DNA from 4 places in the uncultured Gilvimarinus sp. genome. Region 1 is predicted to be linked to each of the others. Evidence: predicted binding sites of a transcription regulator. Region 1 holds the regulator's gene; each other region holds the start of a gene.

Region 1 (4,580 bases):
CAAGGCCACAGCATTCACTATGACTTGGCCCGCGAACTCATCAACGCCCAGAGCGATGACAACTCGAACGAGCGTATCAAAATGGTGATTCCTGCCGGAGCGACCGAAAAATAATATGGCCACTCTTACTGCACACAACCTCGCTAAAAGCTACAAACGCCGCCAAGTCGTCGCTGACGTGTCGATGTCTGTTAGCAGCGGTGAAATTGTCGGCTTACTCGGGCCTAACGGCGCGGGTAAAACCACCTGCTTTTACATGATCGCGGGGCTGGTCAAAGCCGACAACGGCCGCGTCACCCTAGACGAGCTAGACCTGACACACCTACCGATCCACGGCCGGGCCCGGGCGGGCATTGGTTACCTGCCGCAAGAGGCCTCGGTGTTTCGCAAGCTGTCGGTGGCGGACAACATCCTCGCCATCTTAGAGACTCGACGCGATCTCAAAAAACCACAGCGCCTAGAGCAGCTCGAGCAGCTACTGCAGGAGTTTCACATCACCCACATTCGCGACAACCTCGGCATGTCGCTCTCGGGTGGCGAGCGCCGCCGGGTCGAAATCGCCCGCGCCCTGGCAACGGACCCGGCCTTTATTCTACTAGATGAGCCCTTCGCCGGGGTTGACCCTATCTCGGTCAGCGACATTCAGCACATTGTGCGTCACCTTAAGGATCGCGGCATTGGTATTTTGATTACCGATCACAATGTCCGAGAAACACTTGGCATCTGCGAAAAAGCCTATATCGTCAGCGAGGGCCATATCATCGCTGAGGGCAGCTCGGAGCAGGTTCTGGCCAATCAGAAAGTGCGCAAAGTCTACCTCGGTGACAACTTTATGCTGTAAAGCCGAGCAGCCGCACCACCACTTGACAATTTCTATTTTTTGACTTTCAGGCACAAAGATTGCTTAGTACTATTGCTTGGCTTGGTGTTGATGACTAAACTCCACAGTTACAACAACACAATCTGAGTGCCATTGCTAACATTATGAAGCAGTCCCTACAGCTAAAGTTGGGTCAACAGCTCACCATGACGCCGCAGCTGCAACAGGCCATCCGCCTCCTGCAGCTATCGACGCTGGATCTGCAACAAGAGATCCAAGAGGCGCTGGACTCCAACCCCATGCTCGAAGTTGAGGAGAACCTCGACGACAACACTGGTAGCGACCAAAAGGATAGTGACACCGACGGCAAAGATGAACGCCGCGATAACAGCCAGGACGAGCTGAACCCCGCAGACCCAGCGAGCACCCAAACCACCGCCGAGGCGGACGAACCCACCGCTGACAGCGAGTGGAGCGAGTCGATCCCGCAAGACCTACCCGTTGATACCAGCTGGGATGATGTCTACGAGAGTTCGTCGTCAACATTACCCGCCAGTAACTACGAGGGCGACGATAACGACTTCGAAAGCCGTCGCGGCAATACCGAATCGCTCTACGACCACCTAATGTGGCAGCTCAACCTCACGCCCATGTCCGAGCGCGATGAGATCATTGCCCTGGCGATCATTGACTCCGTCGAGCCCTCGGGTCTTCTCAGTAGCAGTATCGAGGATATTTTTGAGGGTTTAACCGCCAATTGGGACGACCTAGAACTCGACGAGGTGCAGGCGGTACAACACCGCTTACAACAGTTTGACCCTTGCGGCACTTGCAGCATCGACTTAGTCGACTGCTTACTGGTGCAGCTGGCCCAATACGACAAAAGCACCCCTTTTTTAGAGGCGGCGCAACTGATTGTGCGCCAGTACTTGCCGTTGCTCGGTAGCCGCGACTACCGCCAACTGATGCGCAAGACCCGCCTCAAAGAACCTGAGTTAGCTCAAGCCGTGGCGTTGATTAAAACCCTTAATCCACACCCCGGCGATGGCATCAGCACCAGCGAAACCGAGTATGTCGTACCCGACGTGTTTGTGGATAAGAAGGAAGGACGCTGGACAGTTGAGCTCAACCCAGACATAGCGCCAAAGCTGCGGATCAACTCCGGCTACGCCTCTATGGTCAAACGCGCCGACTCCAGCCGCGACAACACCTTCTTAAAAGACAACCTGCAAGAGGCCCGCTGGTTTTTAAAGAGCCTGCAAAGTCGCAACGAAACTCTGCTAAAGGTGGCCACCTGTATCGTCGAAAAGCAACGTGGTTTTTTAGAGTACGGCGCCGAGGCCATGAAGCCACTGGTGCTGCACGATATTGCCGAGCTAGTGGAGATGCATGAGTCGACTATCTCGCGGGTCACCACCCAAAAGTACATGCACACGCCACAAGGCATATTCGAGTTAAAATACTTTTTCTCTAGCCATGTGAGCACCGATTCTGGCGGCGAGTGCTCGTCGACCGCAATCCGAGCTATTATTAAAAAGCTGGTCGCGGCAGAGAACCCGAAAAAACCTCTGAGCGATAGCAAAATCACCGAGATGCTTTCCGATCAAGGGATTCGCGTTGCCCGGCGTACAATCGCCAAGTATCGCGAGTCGTTGAATATTCCGCCTTCTAATGAGCGCAAAGGGCTGGGTTAAGACACCGGCCCATGTGACAGAACTTCTAATCCTTGCTATGTTGAAGTTCTGCCAATCGCTCGAGGCAATGCGCTAATACCAAGGGTGCAGCACAACAACTTAGGCAGCAGACAGACACGAGGAGCAGTGTATGCAAGTAACCATCAGCGGCCATCACGTCGATGTCACCGAAGCGATTCATAATCACATCGAATCCAAACTGGAACGACTGACTCACCACAGCGATTTGATCACCACAATCAATGTTACCGTGTCGGTAGAAAAACAAACGCAAAAAGCCGAGGCGAAGATTCACGTTAACGGCAAAGACATTTTTGCTGACGCCGAGTCAGACGATCTCTACACCTCGATTGATGCCATGACCGACAAGCTCGACCGGCAATTAATCAAACACAAAGAAAAACTTCGCAGCCACCGCTAATTAGTTACTAACAAGTTACGCAAAATACTATGCAAATTGCACAGATCTTATCGCCTGAACGTACCCTGAGCCGAATCGAAGGCGTCAGTAAAAAACGTGCCTTAGAAATTCTCGCCAACACCATTGCCGAGAGTATCCCCGGCATGGATGCCGACGAAATCTTTCGCCGCCTGGTCGCGCGTGAGAAACTCGGCTCGACCGGCATTGGCCACGGCATTGCCATTCCTCACAGCCGCCTGCCGGGCTGCGAAGCGACCATCGCCGCACTGATTACGCTCAAAGCGCCGATAGATTTTGATGCGATTGACGGCGAACCCGTCGACGTTCTGTTTGCCATGTTGGTACCCGATCAAGCCAATGACGAACATCTACACACGCTGGCAGCATTGGCCGGGGCGCTCAACGAAAGCGCCTATCGGCAAACTCTGCGCGATGCTGACAGCGGCCAGGCTCTATACGCGGCCGCCATCGCTCACGACAACGGATAGGTAGGCGTGTATGCACCTTGTCATTGTCAGCGGATTATCCGGCTCAGGTAAAAGTACCGCGCTCAATGCGCTGGAAGACTCCGGCTATAACTGCATCGACAACTTACCGATCAGCCTACTGCCAGCCTTAGTCGATCAAATTCAGCTGCATAAAGATGCCGACAACCAAAACTTTGCCATCGGGATTGATATTCGCGATGCCTGGCAAGACCTGGCAATGTTTCCAGTCGCCATCAAGCCACTGCGCGATGCTCGCCTGCCCTTTACCGTTATCTTCCTAGATGCTGATGCCGATAAAATCGTCCAGCGCTTTAGCGAGACCCGGCGCAAACACCCCCTAAGCAACAAACACACAAATTTAACAGAAGCGATTGAAACTGAGCAGCAGCTACTATTGCCTATGCGCGATAGCGCCGACTTAGTGGTTGATACCAGCGCATTAAACGTGCATCAATTACGGGAGCTAATTAAAGAGCGAGTGGCGGAGCCCGACGCAGAGGGTATGGCGGTACTGTTTGAATCTTTTGGTTTTAAACACGGGCCACCCAACAACGCCGATTTAGTCTTTGACGCACGCTGCCTTCCCAACCCCCACTGGGACCCTAACTTGCGCAGCCAAACCGGTATCGATCAGGATGTCGCGCAATTTCTTGACGAACAGCCGCTGGTGCAAGACATGCTGGCGGACGTAAAAGGGTTTTTAGAACGCTGGTGGCCGCATTATCGAGCCAACAACCGCAGCTACATTACTATTGCTATAGGCTGTACCGGCGGCCAACACCGCTCGGTTTACCTGTGTGAGAAGTTGCAGGCTCACTTTGCCAGTCAACTGGACAATGTCCAGGTCAGACATCGCGAGCTTGGCCACTCAACCAAAGAGAGCCATTAAATGCCAGAAAAGTTTGTTACCATCGTTAACCATAAAGGCCTACATGCCCGCTCTGCCGCCAAACTGGTTGCGCTAGCCAAAGAGTATCCCTGCCAAATACAGCTGCAGGCCGCGGATAAATCGGCCGACTGCGCCAGCATGATGGCATTAATGATGCTGGCCGCCGGTATGGGTACCGAGGTATGCGTACGTGCCGAGGGCCCCCAAGATCATGCGGCGGTCGAGGCCATCTGTGCGCTGATTGAAGCGGGATTCGACGAGCAAGACG
Region 2 (4,580 bases), on a different contig from region 1:
GCTCAAGCACGTAACGTGCGGCAAGTTTGGCGATAGTGGTCGTTTTACCTGCACCAGTGGGGCCAACCAGCGCAAACACGCCGCCGCTCGCCGTAAAATCCTGATCGATTACAGGTACCGCTTTCGCCATTCGCGCCATGGCCTCGGGCCAAGCTTTTGCCAACACTCGGCTTTTAAACGGTTGCTTTAACAGTGGCTCGCAGACATTGGGCGCAAAACCCATACGTTCAAAGCGGCGGATTAAACTCGCCACTTGACCACTGTTGGGGCCAGAGGGGGGCGCCCCAAGACGGCTAAGCTGTTCTTCTAACAGCTCACGCATTTGCGCAATTTCCTCGTGCAGCTGGCCAATCTCATCACTATTTTTGCTGGTGTTAGTGCTGCTGGGGGCAACGTCGTCAAGCAAGCCGTAGCGCTCGGCTGCGGTTTGTACTCGCGCCGGTGCCGCATTTTGCGGCTCTGTCTGGGCCGCGTTTCGCCGGGCAATACCGGCGTTGACCACTTGATTACTCCCCAAGAATTCGTCAGCCGATGCCTCCGCCTGTTGTCGGGCCATTCGCTGGCGGCTGGCAAGCGCGATTTCGTCGTGAATCTCGCGGGCACTCAGAGCTGACTTGTTGCCGCCGACGCCTGCGAACACGGCGGCCTCGGTTGCCGCTGCTGGCGCCGCCGCAGAGACCGCAGGCGCCGCGTTGGTAACGGGGGTGTTCGCGGCGCTGGTTAAGATCTCGACCCCTTCGCGCACCCGACGGCTCGATAAAATAACAGCGTCTGAGCCCAGCTCTTGACGCACCAACTCAAGGGCGCGCCGCATATCTGTCGCAACAAAACGTTTTACCTGCATGTTTTACCCTCTTCCCGCACTTAGCGATCAGCCGTAACTGACGCTTCGATCGTAATTTGTTTGTTATCCGGTATTTCTGTGTAAGCCAGTACCGGCATGTCTGGCAAGCTGTGGCGACAAAAGCGCGAGAGCATCGGACGCAGAGGAGCTGCGACTAATAGCACCGCCGGCTTACCGGCCGCTTCTTGCTTCTGTGACGCCTCCAGTAACGAGCGCTGTAGTTTTTCCGCCAGTGCGGGCTCTACATACGCGCCGTCATCAGCGCCAGCTTTTTGAGCTTGTACTACGGTATTCAGCAATAACTGTTCCAGCTCGGGGCTTAAGGTGATAACCGGCACGCTAGGCGCCGTCCCTACGATGTTTTGGACAATTTGGCGACCCAGCGCGGCACGCGCCGCAGCGGTTAAAGCGGCGGGATCTTGACTCTTATTGGGATGCGCCGCCAAAGCTTCGGCGATTGAGCGCAGATCGCGAATGGCAACTTTCTCGCGCAGTAAGTTTTGCAGCACCTTAAGCAGGGTGTTCAGGCTTAAGGTATTGGGCACCAACTCTTCGACTAATTTGGGCGATGACTTAGCCAGCATATCCAGCAACTTTTGTACGTCTTCATGCCCCAGCAGCTCGTGCACATGCTGCTGCAATATTTGATTCAGGTGCGTTGCGACCACGGTGCTCGCGTCCACCACTGTATAACCCAGAGTTTGCGCTTGCTCTTTTTGCGAGCTGGCGATCCACACCGCATCCAACCCAAAAGCTGGGTCCTGCGTTTTAATGCCCTCCAGCTCGCCAAACACTTGACCGGGGTTAATGGCCAGTTCGCGATCCGGATGCACCTCGGCCTCCGCCGCCGTTACGCCCATCAAGGTCAGACGATAACCATTGGGCACCAGCTCCAAGTTGTCACGGATATGAACCGTGGGAACTAAAAAGCCCATATCTTGCGACAGTTTTTTGCGTACCCCTTTAATACGCCCCAGCAGCGCCCCGCCTTGACTTTTATCGACCATGGGAATCAAGCGATAGCCTACCTCTAGGCCGATAATATCCACCGGTTGCACATCGTCCCAGTTAAGCTCCACCGCTTGCTCGCCTGGCGGCAAGGCCGTGGCGGGCTCGGCGATTTGAGCTTGGCCACCCGAAGTTGGCGCACTGGTTGCGCGGCGATTTTGATTTTTGGGGATATAATCATCATCCAGCGCTTCAGGCTGACCTTTGCGCCAGTGAATAAAGTACGCCAGCGCGCCACAGATAATAGCGAGCCCTAAAAAGGCGACATGAGGCATGCCGGGAATCGCCCCCATAATGAACAAAATCCCAGCTGCGATCAGCAAGGCTTTGGGAGAGTCAAACATTTGGGTCAGCACTTGCGTGCGCATATCCTGCGCACTATTGACCCGGGTTACCAAGATAGCCGTCGCAGTCGACAACAACAGCGAGGGGATTTGCGCAACCAAGCCGTCACCGATGGTTAACAGTACGTATTTTTCCAGCGCATCGGAAAACTCAAGGCTATGCTGCACCATGCCGATACCGATACCGCCGATAATGTTAATCGCCAGAATCAAAATACCCGCGATAGCATCGCCGCGCACAAACTTACTGGCACCATCCATTGCGCCGTAAAAGTCTGCCTCACTGGCGACATCTTCCCGACGCCGGCGCGCCTCTTCCTGATCAATCAGGCCAGCATTCAAGTCGGCGTCAATCGCCATTTGCTTACCCGGCATGGCATCCAACGTAAATCGGGCGCTTACCTCAGAAATACGGCCAGCACCTTTGGTCACCACGACAAAGTTAATGATCATTAAGATCAAAAACACCACCAAACCTACCGCGTAATTACCGCCAATGACCACCTCACCAAAGGCTTGAATAACTTTACCAGCGGCATCGCCACCCTCGTGCCCATTGAGCAAGACGACGCGAGTAGAGGCAACATTGAGAGCCAAGCGCATCAAGGTGGCGACCAATAAGATAGTGGGGAACGCGGCAAAATCCAGCGGCCGCATGGCGTAAATACCAACCAACAGAACAACGATGGACAGAGCGATATTAAAGGAAAAGAAGGCATCCAGCATAAACGCCGGCACTGGCAGAATCATCATGCCCAACAGCATGATCAACAACACCGGAATGCCAATATTGCCTTGGCCCATTCCCTGCAGTTGCAGCAACGCGTTTTTGCCGTTCTCTTTATTAAACTGTCCGAGTGATATGGCCATATGTACGGTTTTTTGACGCCCCAAGTGAATAACACCAGGGGTATCGCAAGAAGCGTACCTGTTTTACGGAAGAGGTAGAATAATTAGTAAAAGCAACCGAGTTTAATCGTAGCGCAAGTCTCGCGGCACATTGACCCGTGGATACGGCGGCCGCTCGCCTTGCCCCCGGCGGTAATTGCGCAAGCCAAAAACATAGGCTAATACCTGGGCAACCGCCACGTACAGCCCAGTGGGGATTGCCTCATCGATATCGGTGGTGTGAAAAATAGAGCGCGCCAACACCGGCGACTCGATAATCTCCACGCCGTTGGCCTTGGCAATTTCACGTATTTTTAGCGCTATTTGATCACCGCCTTTGGCTAACATAACCGGGGTTGCCATTTTCTCGGGGTCGTATTTTAGCGCAACGGCATAGTGGGTCGGGTTGGTAATCACCACATCGGCATCAGGTACTTGGGCCATCATTCTACGTTGCGCCATCTCGCGCTGCAGCTGCCTGATTCGGCCTTTTACCTCGGGTTTACCCTCGCTATCTTTGTGCTCGTCCTTTATTTCCTGTTTAGACATCTTTAGCTTTTTACTGTGGTCCATAATCTGAAACGGCACATCAACCAACGCAATTAATATCGTTACCGCTGCCATCAAAATTGTGGTAATCCCACTGATTTTTAACGATTCCACCACCGCAGACTGAGTTTCTTCGCCCGCGAGCTGTAAAATATCCTGCTGCCACAGCTTTAACGCCAAAATGGCCGCCGCCATAACGGTGGCCACCTTGCCCAGCGATTTCGCCAATTCGACCAGAGCCTTAAAAGAGAACATTCGTTTAAGACCAGCGCCTGGATTCATGCGGTTAAATTTGGGCGCCATAGCTTTGGCGCTCAGCAGCCAGCCACCTAACGCGATAGGCCCAACCACCGAGGCAATCAAAAGTAAAATAAACAGAGGGATAAGCGAGAACAAGCCTTCGGCAAAGGAGCTGACTAAATGGGCAAACATTGCCTCCGTATCAAACACCTCGACCCGACTGAGGCTAAAATTATTTTTCGACAAGCCCATCATGCTGCCAGAAATGGACTCACTAAAACTATAAAGGCCAATGGTTCCGGCCAGCAGAATAAACGTCGTCGTTAAATCACGCGAGCGCGGTATTTGGCCGTCCTCCCGGGCTTTCTCAAGTTTTCGGGGGGTTGCCTCTTCCGTTTTTTCCTGACTGCTGTCGTCGCCACCTTCTGCCATCAGCGAAGCCTCAACAGGTGCTCGGCAAAAATCGCCGCTGCGTCAAAAACATTGCGAAAGTAAGGGATAAAAGCCACCAAGCTTAGCCACATAAAAATCAAGCCAAAAATCAGCGCAATCGGAAACCCTACGGTAAACACGTTAATTTGCGGTGCTGAGCGGTTCATAATGCCAAACGCCATATTGATCACCAGCAACGCGGTAAACAGCGGCAAAACAAACACCAAGGCCGCGTTAAACAACCACGACCCCATACCGGCAATCATGGCAAACTC
Region 3 (4,580 bases), on a different contig from region 1:
GGGATGCGAACAGAGTTAGAACTTTCTGGTTTAGGTGAGACTCAGCAGCTTGTGACTCCCACCGGTTTGGAGCTGGTTGCACCTGATGAATTGTATGTTGCAGATCAAATGTCGGGTCGGTTATTTCAGGTAAATATTGAATCCTCTGCGGCCAAAATAGTCTTTGAAAATGAGCCTGAGAGCTCGGATTATAATCAGCCTGGCCAGCTAGCCTATGATCAAAACGCGAATAGAATGTTGACGACAGTGGGCGGTTCTGGCTTCGTCAGTTTATTTGGGGTTACCTTGACAGACCCGGCTCAGTTAGAACTAGTGTCTGATGGGCCTGGTGTCGATTTTGGGCCTATTCCGCTGGGTATTGCTGGGGGGCTCTCTGTAAACCATGATGAAAATATTGCGTATATGATTTCAAATTTAGAGAATGGCATCGTTCAAGTTGTTCTGAACGATGGCTCGCGAGAGGTGCTGGCTGAGGGGGCCTTTTCTAGCGCGGCTGACTCACGTGATGTGGTATTTAATCCTGAGTCTGGTGTTATCTACGTTGTCGAAGGCGAAGATTACCGACAACAATTAATCGCGGTAGATGCTGTGAGTGGCGACGCTGTGGTAATCAGTAAAAGCAGCCTTTAAGTTGTATCTTGCCCCGCTTGCCTTTAAGTAGGCGGGGCTTTTGGTTAAGAATCTTTTGTTGTGGTGTTGGGGGATGTGTCGTTCACCAACACTGCGCCCCAAGCCCGCAGTTTTTCAAAGCCGAGCAAACAAATCGCTACAGCGGCGACTGCGCCGAGAACACCCAGCCCGCCAAGTGCTTGATACTCCGAAAAGCAAGTCCAGATAAACTGTCCAACGCACAAGGCGGCAACGACTAGCAGTGTAGGCTTTCGGCCAATCAGTCCAACGATAAAGACTCCCAGAGGGGCTCCCAGTGCCACTACTGGAGCGGCAGCAAGCCAGTTTTCGTACACGCCCTCTTGCCAGCTTCCCAGTGCACTTTTTATTACCACTCCGTAAATAGAGTTCATGGCCATAATGACCACCGAGGTTGGGATGGCGATCTTTAAATCGGCGCGGCACAACAGCACTAGTGCGGCGTAAATGACCATATCGATACCGACGCCGGTAACGGCCACGGCCAGCGCACTGGATAATATGCCCAGCATTAAGCCTAAGCGAATATCCCAGCGCTCGTTAAAGTCGGTCATGCCGCTGTGACCGGCAATTTCATCGATGCGGTATAGGTGCAATAGGCCAAAGCTGCCCCAGAGAACGGCAAAGATAATTTTGATCCAAAGGTCGGCGACAAGCGGGGCAATAAAAACAATGCCGATCGGTGTGCCGATTAAGGCGCCGAGCATTGCGCCTTTTAATATTGGCCAGGCGAGCGGTTGGCGGCGAGCGAAAATAAAGATGCTGGCACTGACCATGCCGATGGACTGTACGGCAAAGCTGAAGTCGCGCCCCAAGCTTGCGGGTAGATCAAATAGTAGCACCAGCACCGGAAACCCTACGGTACCGCCACCCATGGGGGTAGAGCCTGCCGCGTAGCTACCTATGGCCATCGCCAGCGCAATGGGCCAATGATCTTTGGCAGCCGCCCAAGCACCCTCCGCTTGAATCAAAAACAGCCACACACCATAAAAAATGACTAGCCAGAGCAACCATACCCATAAGTGGGGGCGTGGTTTAGGTTGGATTGACATAGCTTGCTTAGTGCTCCAGGTAGGTTCAAGAGGACGGTCTACAGTGGGCGCTATGATACGTTATCTTTAGGGCTTAGGCATCTGGGGGTATTGATAGGCCGCTTGTCATATTTACACATTGCCTGGCGAGTAATGTAGGTTGTACTGTGATTGGCGGCATGAGGCGGCCAGTGGCGTGCGTGTGTGATTGGAACAACCCTTGCCTAGCAACTAGTATGAGAGAAAGCGTGAGGTTATGGCTCGCCTGCGCGTTTTAACGGTGCACTTATTCGTGCGCTCTTATTGCTCGGTTGCCTGAAATCGGGCCGATCTGAAAGGAGAGGTATGTCGACCTATTGGCACCAGACTCTGGCATTTGCACAGCAATTACGCCATGAGTTACACGCTCAGCCCGAACTTGGCTGGCAAGAGCACAACACGGCACAGCGCATTCGTGCCGAGCTCGATCGTCTCGACATCCGCTGGCGTGCTTGCGCGGGCACCGGAACAGTAGCTTGGCTAAACTCCGGGGCTAAGGGCGCAGGCGTGCGCTCAGTGGCGTTGCGGGGAGATATCGACGCCTTGCCGATTCACGAGCAGTCGGCGGTCGAGTGGCAATCCCAAGTGCCCGGTTGCATGCACGCGTGCGGACACGATGGTCATACTGCGGCACTTATGGCCACTGCCGCGTGGCTCAAGCACGTTGAAGCGCAACTGCCCGGTCCGGTTACCTTGCTGTTCCAGCCCGCCGAAGAGGGCGGCCACGGCGCCCGAAAAATGATTGACGATGGCGCGTTGGATGGCGTCGACTGTATTTACGGCTGGCACAACTGGCCAGCCATCGGGTTTGGCAAGCTGGTGTGCCCAGACGGGATCGTTATGTGTGGCAACGGCACCTTCCAAATTACGGTGCACGGCAAAGGTGGGCACGCCAGTCAGCCAGAGCTTTGCCGCGACCCGGTGTTGGCGGCCAGTGCTATTACTTTAGCTTTACAACAAGTGGTGAGCCGCCGTTTGGCGCCGCAGCAAACCTGTGTGGTCAGCGTCACCTCGATTGACGCGCGCGCGGCCGCGACAGTGATTCCCGAGCAAGCCGTGATTGGTGGCAGTATCCGTGTATCCGATACTGCGGCTCGCGATGCAGTCAATCAGCTGATTACTGACATTGCACAACAAACGGCAGCGAGTTATGGGGTTGAGTGCGAGGTAGAGATTATGCCGCGCTATAACCCAACCATTAACCACCCAGAGCCAGCGGCTGCGGTACGCGACAGCTGGCGGGCGCTGTATGGTGATGATGCGCTCGATACCCCCACCCGCCTTCCCATTATGGCCTCCGAAGACTTTAGTTATTACCTGCAAGAAGTCCCGGGCGCTTTTGCGTTAATCGGCGCCGATGACGGAATTGGCCACGCCGATCCCTGTCACAGTTCACACTACGATTTTAATGACCGCTTGCTTGAACCTGTGGTGCGGTTATACGCCCAACTTGTGGGCGCGCCGCTACCGTAAATTTTATTTTGATCGTTGGCACCAGCCGACGTGTTGTGCCAAGGCACTTTTAAGGAGACGAGTATGAGCATATTTGAACAGCGCGAATCCGAAATAAGAGGCTATTGCCGCGTTTACCCCGTTGTGTTTGACACAGCGAGTAATGCGCGACAGACGGATGACCAAGGCAATGAATACATCGATTTTTTTGCCGGTGCTGGGGTACTAAATTTTGGCCACAACAACGAGCGTATGAAAAAAGCAGTCATTGATTACATTAACGCCGACGGAGTGACGCACAGTCTGGACATGCACAGCACTGCCAAGCGCCGTTTTATGGAGCGTTTTACCAAAACGATTTTAGAGCCGCGCGGTATGCCCCATAAAATGCAATTTATGGGGCCCACCGGCACTAACTCGGTTGAGGCCGCGCTTAAAATTGCACGCCGTGCCACCGGGCGCACCGACATTGTCGCCTTTACCCACGGCTTTCACGGGATGACGTTGGGGGCACTTGCCTGTACTGCAAACCAAGCTTTTCGCGGCGCTGCCGGTGTCCCGCTGAACCATGTGTCGCATTACCCATTTGGTGCTGACAAACACACCGCCGACAACCCGCTAAGCAACGGCAAAGATGTGATCGATGAACTGCGCGCGTTGTACCGCGATGGTTCAAGCGGTATTTTGCCCCCGGCGGCTTTTATGGTCGAGACCATTCAGGCCGAGGGCGGCGTTAATGTTGCCGATAAAAAATGGCTGCAAGATCTGCAAGCGCTCGCTAAAGAGGTAGGCTCGCTCTTTATTATCGATGACATTCAGGCCGGTTGTGGACGCACCGGCAGCTATTTTAGTTTTGATACCTTAGACCTAGATCCAGATGTGGTGTGCCTTGCCAAAGGCCTTGGTGGGTGGGGTACGCCTATGGCGATGAACTTAGTCAAACCCGAGGTGGATAAACACTGGAAGCCCGGTGAGCACACCGGTACCTTCCGCGGCCAGGGCCTGAGTTTTGTGGCAGGCGCCGAAGCGCTCAGTTACTTTGAAGACGACAGTTTTATGCAAACGGTTCTTGCCAAAGGCAAAGTCATGCATGAAGCTATCGCACCGCTTGAGAGCACCTTTGACGATGTGCAAATACGCGGTACCGGGATGATTTATGGCGTAGACGTCGGTAACGGTGAACGTGCCAAAGCGATTGTTGCCGCGTGCTTTGCCGATGGTTTACTCGTGTCTGCCTGCGGCTCTGGTGGGCGCGTCGTTAAATTAATTCCACCGCTTACCATCCCCGACGCTGATTTACAGCAAGGTTTGGAAACGTTAGTGACCCACACTAAAAAGGTGATGGAGGTGGCAGCATGAGACAACGGGATGATATGACGTTTCCGTTTGAGGAGTACGAGCGTCGCTTGA
Region 4 (4,580 bases), on a different contig from region 1:
TGGCTCGCCCGCAAGGCGGTCCAGCTCAATCACCGAGCCCTGATTTAGCTGTAGCAAGTTACGAATGGTAATGGCGGTGCTGCCTACTTCCATAGAGATACTCACAGGAATATCTAAAATTAAATCTAACTCAGGGCCCAACTCCCTTGGTGCGCCTTCATTTTCCAGCTCATTAAGTGCCATCGCGCTATCGTCAGCCGCTGGCGCCTCAACCTCTTCATCGACTGTTTGTTGCTCCTCCATCGCAGCCGCCCACTCGTCGGCCATCGCCTGTTGATCGAGATCTTCACCGCCGCCTGTTTCGTCATCATTTGCCATTGGGGCCTCCTTCGGCGACACTGATATTGTGCGCACTGCTATGATCGATAAACTCTTTAATTTTTAAGGCAAGGTTGCCTTTGCGCTGGCCTAACTCGGTGCGAAACACCGGCACGCCGTTCGCGGTAAGCACATGATGCGGCGGAAATTCGACGGGTATAATATCCCCCACATCTAAATCAACGATATCCCGCAAGGTTATCTCACGGTTAACCACTTCACACTCGAGCTCTACCCGAGCCGATAACACATCTTCCCGCAACGCTTTTACCCAGCGATCGTCTTGCTCATCTGAGTCACTTTGTAAGCCGGCATCGAGCACTTCGCGAATAGGCTCAATCATTGAGTAGGGAATCGTCAGATGTAAATCACCACCGCCGCCATCCAACTCGATATGAAATGTGCTAACGACGACAACCTCGCTCGGGCTCACGATATTTGCCAGCGATGGGTTAACCTCTGAATTAATATATTCAAACTCAATCGGCATTACCGCCTTCCAAGCCTCGCCTAGATCGACAAACACTTGGTTGAGTACCATTTGTACCACTCGCAGCTCGGTCGGAGTAAACTCTCGCCCTTCAATTTTGGCGTGACGGCCGTCGCCGCCAAAAAAATTATCGACCAGCTTAAACACCAACCGGGCATCCAATATGACCAAAGCGGTGCCCCGCAACGGTCGAAACTTGACCATATTGAGGCTGGTGGGAACGTACAGCGTGTGTACGTACTCGCCAAATTTTTGTATTTGGATGCCCCCGACCGAAACATCCGCGGTGCGCCGCAACATATTGAACATGCTGATACGGGTGTAACGGGCAAAGCGCTCGTTGATCATCTCAAGGGTTGGCATGCGCCCGCGAACTATACGATCCTGACTGGTTAAATCGTATGAGCGGACCGCACCGGGCTCTAAGTCCCCATCAGTCTCTATGTCGCCTTCATCGACGCCATGGAGTAAGGCATCAATTTCGTCTTGTGTCAGTAAGTCTTGCACTTGGGGTCGCCTCTATTGCAACACTAAATTGGTAAACAACACCTGTTCAATCACGGGTTTTCCGGTTTCTTCTTCCAGCACGTCACGCACAGTGTTTAATGCTTGCTGACGCAGTAATTCTTTGCCCTCTGGCGTCTGTAACTCGGGATATACCTGTCCGCGCAGTAAAATAACTAAAGCATTGCGAATCGCGGGCATATGTAACTCTATATCGCTGACCGCGCTGTTATCGCGAAACATTAAGTTCATTTCGACCTGCATATAACGCTGCCGGCCGCGCACCTCAAAGCTGGTAATAAATTCTGGTTTTAATGGAAAGTAAATCGCGGCCTCACGAGCGGGCTCTTCGGCGACCGGCTCAGCATCGGATTCACCTTCGGGCAGTTCGTCTGAATCTGATAGCACCCATAACGTGGCCGCCACTGAAATCGCCACTAACACCAGTAGCGCCAGTGCCAAAATAATCCACTTTTTCTTATTTTTTGCGGGGGGGCTTTGTTCACCCTGCTCCGCGTCTTCCCCCGAGTTTTCGGGCTCGTCTTCTGCCATGTCAAATATCCGTCATCCACATTGTTCTGTAAGGCTACGAGCAATAGCCGTGCCATGCAAGATAGCATAGCAAGCGCCACAAAGGATTGGCACAAGACAAAAACACTAGCGCGCAAAAGGAGATAAACGAAAGGAGTAGTTTATACAGAGGGATACTGGTGTGCAGTAATAAAAGCGGCACGGTGGGCAGCGAACCCGCCGCCCACCGCCGCTGATCGCTTATCAAGCGTAATGATCGATCAGCGATACCGTGCCAAGTTGGGTGAGATTAGCGGCCGCGCCTAGCTCATCTTCAGCGTCGCCTTCACTGCCACCTGCCGACCATCCGCTGGAGTGACGCGCTCCCTCGTCGCCACCGGCGCGAGGATCAGATTCGGCAAACGAGCGTTGATCCGATACATCAACATCCACACTGGTCATTCCCTGCTCGGTTAACATCTCGCGCAGACGCGCCGAATGTTGATCAAGCGCCTCCCGCACCACTGGCTGGGCGCTGGTAAAGCTCACATGAGCCTGATCATTTTGAATCGACACCCGCACGTGAATGGTGCCTAAATCGGGCGGGTCAAGGCGCATATCGGCACTGGTAATATTTTGCTTGGCCATCCAGAGCACTTTTTGCCCCACGGCATCGCCCCAACCACTTTGGTTAAAACCAGGCAGTACTTGCGCAGCCATTTTAGGAGCGGCTGGCGTGGCGACAGTGCGGTTGGCAAGACCCAAAGATTCCGTTAATGCGGTAATACTGCCTGCGGTGGGGCGATCAACAGACTCCCCGCGCCCCGCCAGCAAATTGTGCAGCTTAGCGGTCTCGAGCAAGGCCCCCTGCTCACGCTGACCATCCAAGCTTGTGAGCATCTCTTTGGCAAAAACAGGTTGCCCATTGGCCGCCTGCTGTGTCGTCGACTGCTCCATTAGTCCCAGCGCTGCGCTGCCCTCTTTAGCGATACTGGCGCCCGGTGCAGCCGGTGCGGTACTCACACTCGCCAACGCCTGCTTCAAACTCGTTTGCATGGCATCTAGACGAGCGGACACAGACTCAACCCCCTGACCGGCGGTTTTTGCTCCGGCTTTGAGCTGATCGCTGAGCCAGGCGGCAAGCTCAGGGGGAATCTGCCCCGCCTCGCTGGCCTGCTCAACTTGCGTCAACAGCGTCTCCGTCTGCGCGCCGGCGGCCGCTTGATCGGTTAACGATTGCATCAACGCCAGCAGCTGCTCGCGCAACTGCGGGTCAAGCCCGTTAAGAATAGCGCTCAAGGAGTCATCACTCAGCCCGTTTTCAGCGCTATCGGCCAACTCATCCAGCACCTGCGCCTGCTTTGCCGGCGGCAGTGCCTCGACCGCCTCGCGCTGCTCGGGCTCTAACCGATCCAGCGCTTCTCGCTGGCGTGCACTTAAGCGATCTTGCGATTCAGCGCTGGAACTGCGTGACTGTGCTAAATCAGCGGCGCGCTCCCGGGCTTGGGCTCGCTCATCAAGATGCGCGGTTTGCCGATCATTGTTACCGGCCAGCCGCTGACTGCGCTGGTCGTCTCGAAACTGCGAATCTGATTGTGCCGCTGACCGATTACTAGAGCGTTCGCTCACATCCGATCGGCTGGTGCGCTGGTCCCGGTAGGCGGTATCAAGCGACTCGCTAAACAGCTGCGCATCGCGGCTGGCATCAGCCCGAGATTGGCTGCTCTGCACCGCGCCCTGCGGCCGCAACAACATGCTAAGAAGAGTCGGTTCATTCGTTGCCATGAGTGCTCCTGTAGGCCATGGGCGGCAAGCATTTGCCGCTTGCAAACAATTTTTTGGGATACAGGATGGTAATAGCAAGCAAAGTGCCAAACCGAACAATAAGGTTAAATCAGAGGTTCAGGTAGGTAAGCTGGGAAGGAAACGTGGGCCTAGGTTCATGATGACTCAACACCTTGTGCCTCGCGTATATGCGAGCCAGACAAGGCGCCACCGAGCGTTTATTGATACACCACGAGCTGATGACGCACCTGGCTAAACTCGCCCTGTAGCGATACCAGCGCCGTTTCAAGGCCCGTTAACCGATTGTTGGCCGCAGCTGACTCAATATGCTGGCACTGCGCCACCAAAGTAGCCGCACCGATATTGCTGCAGCTACCTTTAAAACTGTGAGCGGCGCGGCGCAAGGCTTCGCCATCCCCACTGGCCAGTGCTTTTTGCATAGCACTCAGGCGATCTTCAGAGTCATTAAGGTAGGTCTCGATAAGTCGAGCAAAATCGTCTTCCATAACCTCCTGCAATGTCGATAAGGTATCGTGATCGATTAATTGCCTGTCGCTCATAGTCTCTCCCTAATCGGGCTTATTTTGAGTATCACTTGTAAACCTTTTACCTCGGGGCATCAAGTGATGCGGATCTCACTGCGAGGCGTTAATCGTCGGTATGCCAACAATAAGTCGCCGCGACGACGTTGCCCGCGCCGCGAACCTCTAATGCGTCGCATAGCGATTCGACCAGTTTTAGACCGCGCCCGCTGTATTCGTTCCCGGTTTGTTCGGTGCGCTCATTGGGCACAAACCCTCGTCCGCTATCGGCAACGGTAATGGCGAGCGAGCCGCCCTCGGTATGAGTTTTGTGCGCCAATGTAATTTTAACGTAGCCCTCTTTGATCGCCTGAGTGCGCTCGCGGCGCAACTGATAATAGCGCTCGAACCCCTCCGGATCGTCCTTGATGGACGAATCCAAGCCCAGCACG

What was found. The regulator sigma-54, encoded in region 1, starts transcription at its own class of promoters, with help from an activator protein. The targets are predictions, from matches to a motif close to TGGCACANNNNTTGCNNT.
Region 2: a site for sigma-54 is predicted at 3,109-3,126, ahead of flhA (flagellar biosynthesis protein FlhA). Genes of this name have one in related genera too.
Region 3: a site for sigma-54 is predicted at 1,889-1,906, ahead of doeB2 (N(2)-acetyl-L-2,4-diaminobutanoate deacetylase DoeB2). Genes of this name have one in related genera too.
Region 4: a site for sigma-54 is predicted at 1,902-1,919, ahead of AACY82_RS03245 (flagellar basal body-associated FliL family protein). Genes of this name have one in related genera too.

The regions. Positions count from the first base shown of each region.
Region 1 covers NZ_CAXAUC010000004.1:125,666-130,245, reverse strand. Annotated here, with positions in the region: gene lptA (lipopolysaccharide transport periplasmic protein LptA) at 1-114, shown strand, start outside; gene lptB (LPS export ABC transporter ATP-binding protein) at 116-841, shown strand; gene AACY82_RS08980 (RNA polymerase factor sigma-54) at 985-2,514, shown strand; gene raiA (ribosome-associated translation inhibitor RaiA) at 2,645-2,935, shown strand; gene ptsN (PTS IIA-like nitrogen regulatory protein PtsN) at 2,965-3,423, shown strand; gene rapZ (RNase adapter RapZ) at 3,434-4,312, shown strand; gene AACY82_RS08960 (HPr family phosphocarrier protein) at 4,313-4,580, shown strand, end outside.
Region 2 covers NZ_CAXAUC010000001.1:742,215-746,794, forward strand. Annotated here, with positions in the region: gene flhF (flagellar biosynthesis protein FlhF) at 1-844, opposite strand, end outside; gene flhA (flagellar biosynthesis protein FlhA) at 865-3,066, opposite strand; gene flhB (flagellar biosynthesis protein FlhB) at 3,169-4,305, opposite strand; gene fliR (flagellar biosynthetic protein FliR) at 4,305-4,580, opposite strand, start outside.
Region 3 covers NZ_CAXAUC010000002.1:22,412-26,991, forward strand. Annotated here, with positions in the region: gene AACY82_RS04680 (hypothetical protein) at 1-630, shown strand, start outside; gene AACY82_RS04685 (sulfite exporter TauE/SafE family protein) at 675-1,700, opposite strand; gene doeB2 (N(2)-acetyl-L-2,4-diaminobutanoate deacetylase DoeB2) at 2,025-3,191, shown strand; gene AACY82_RS04695 (aspartate aminotransferase family protein) at 3,255-4,529, shown strand; gene doeA (ectoine hydrolase) at 4,526-4,580, shown strand, end outside.
Region 4 covers NZ_CAXAUC010000001.1:749,105-753,684, forward strand. Annotated here, with positions in the region: gene fliN (flagellar motor switch protein FliN) at 1-318, opposite strand, end outside; gene fliM (flagellar motor switch protein FliM) at 308-1,315, opposite strand; gene AACY82_RS03245 (flagellar basal body-associated FliL family protein) at 1,328-1,864, opposite strand; gene AACY82_RS03250 (flagellar hook-length control protein FliK) at 2,087-3,607, opposite strand; gene AACY82_RS03255 (Hpt domain-containing protein) at 3,826-4,167, opposite strand; gene AACY82_RS03260 (fused response regulator/phosphatase) at 4,256-4,580, opposite strand, start outside.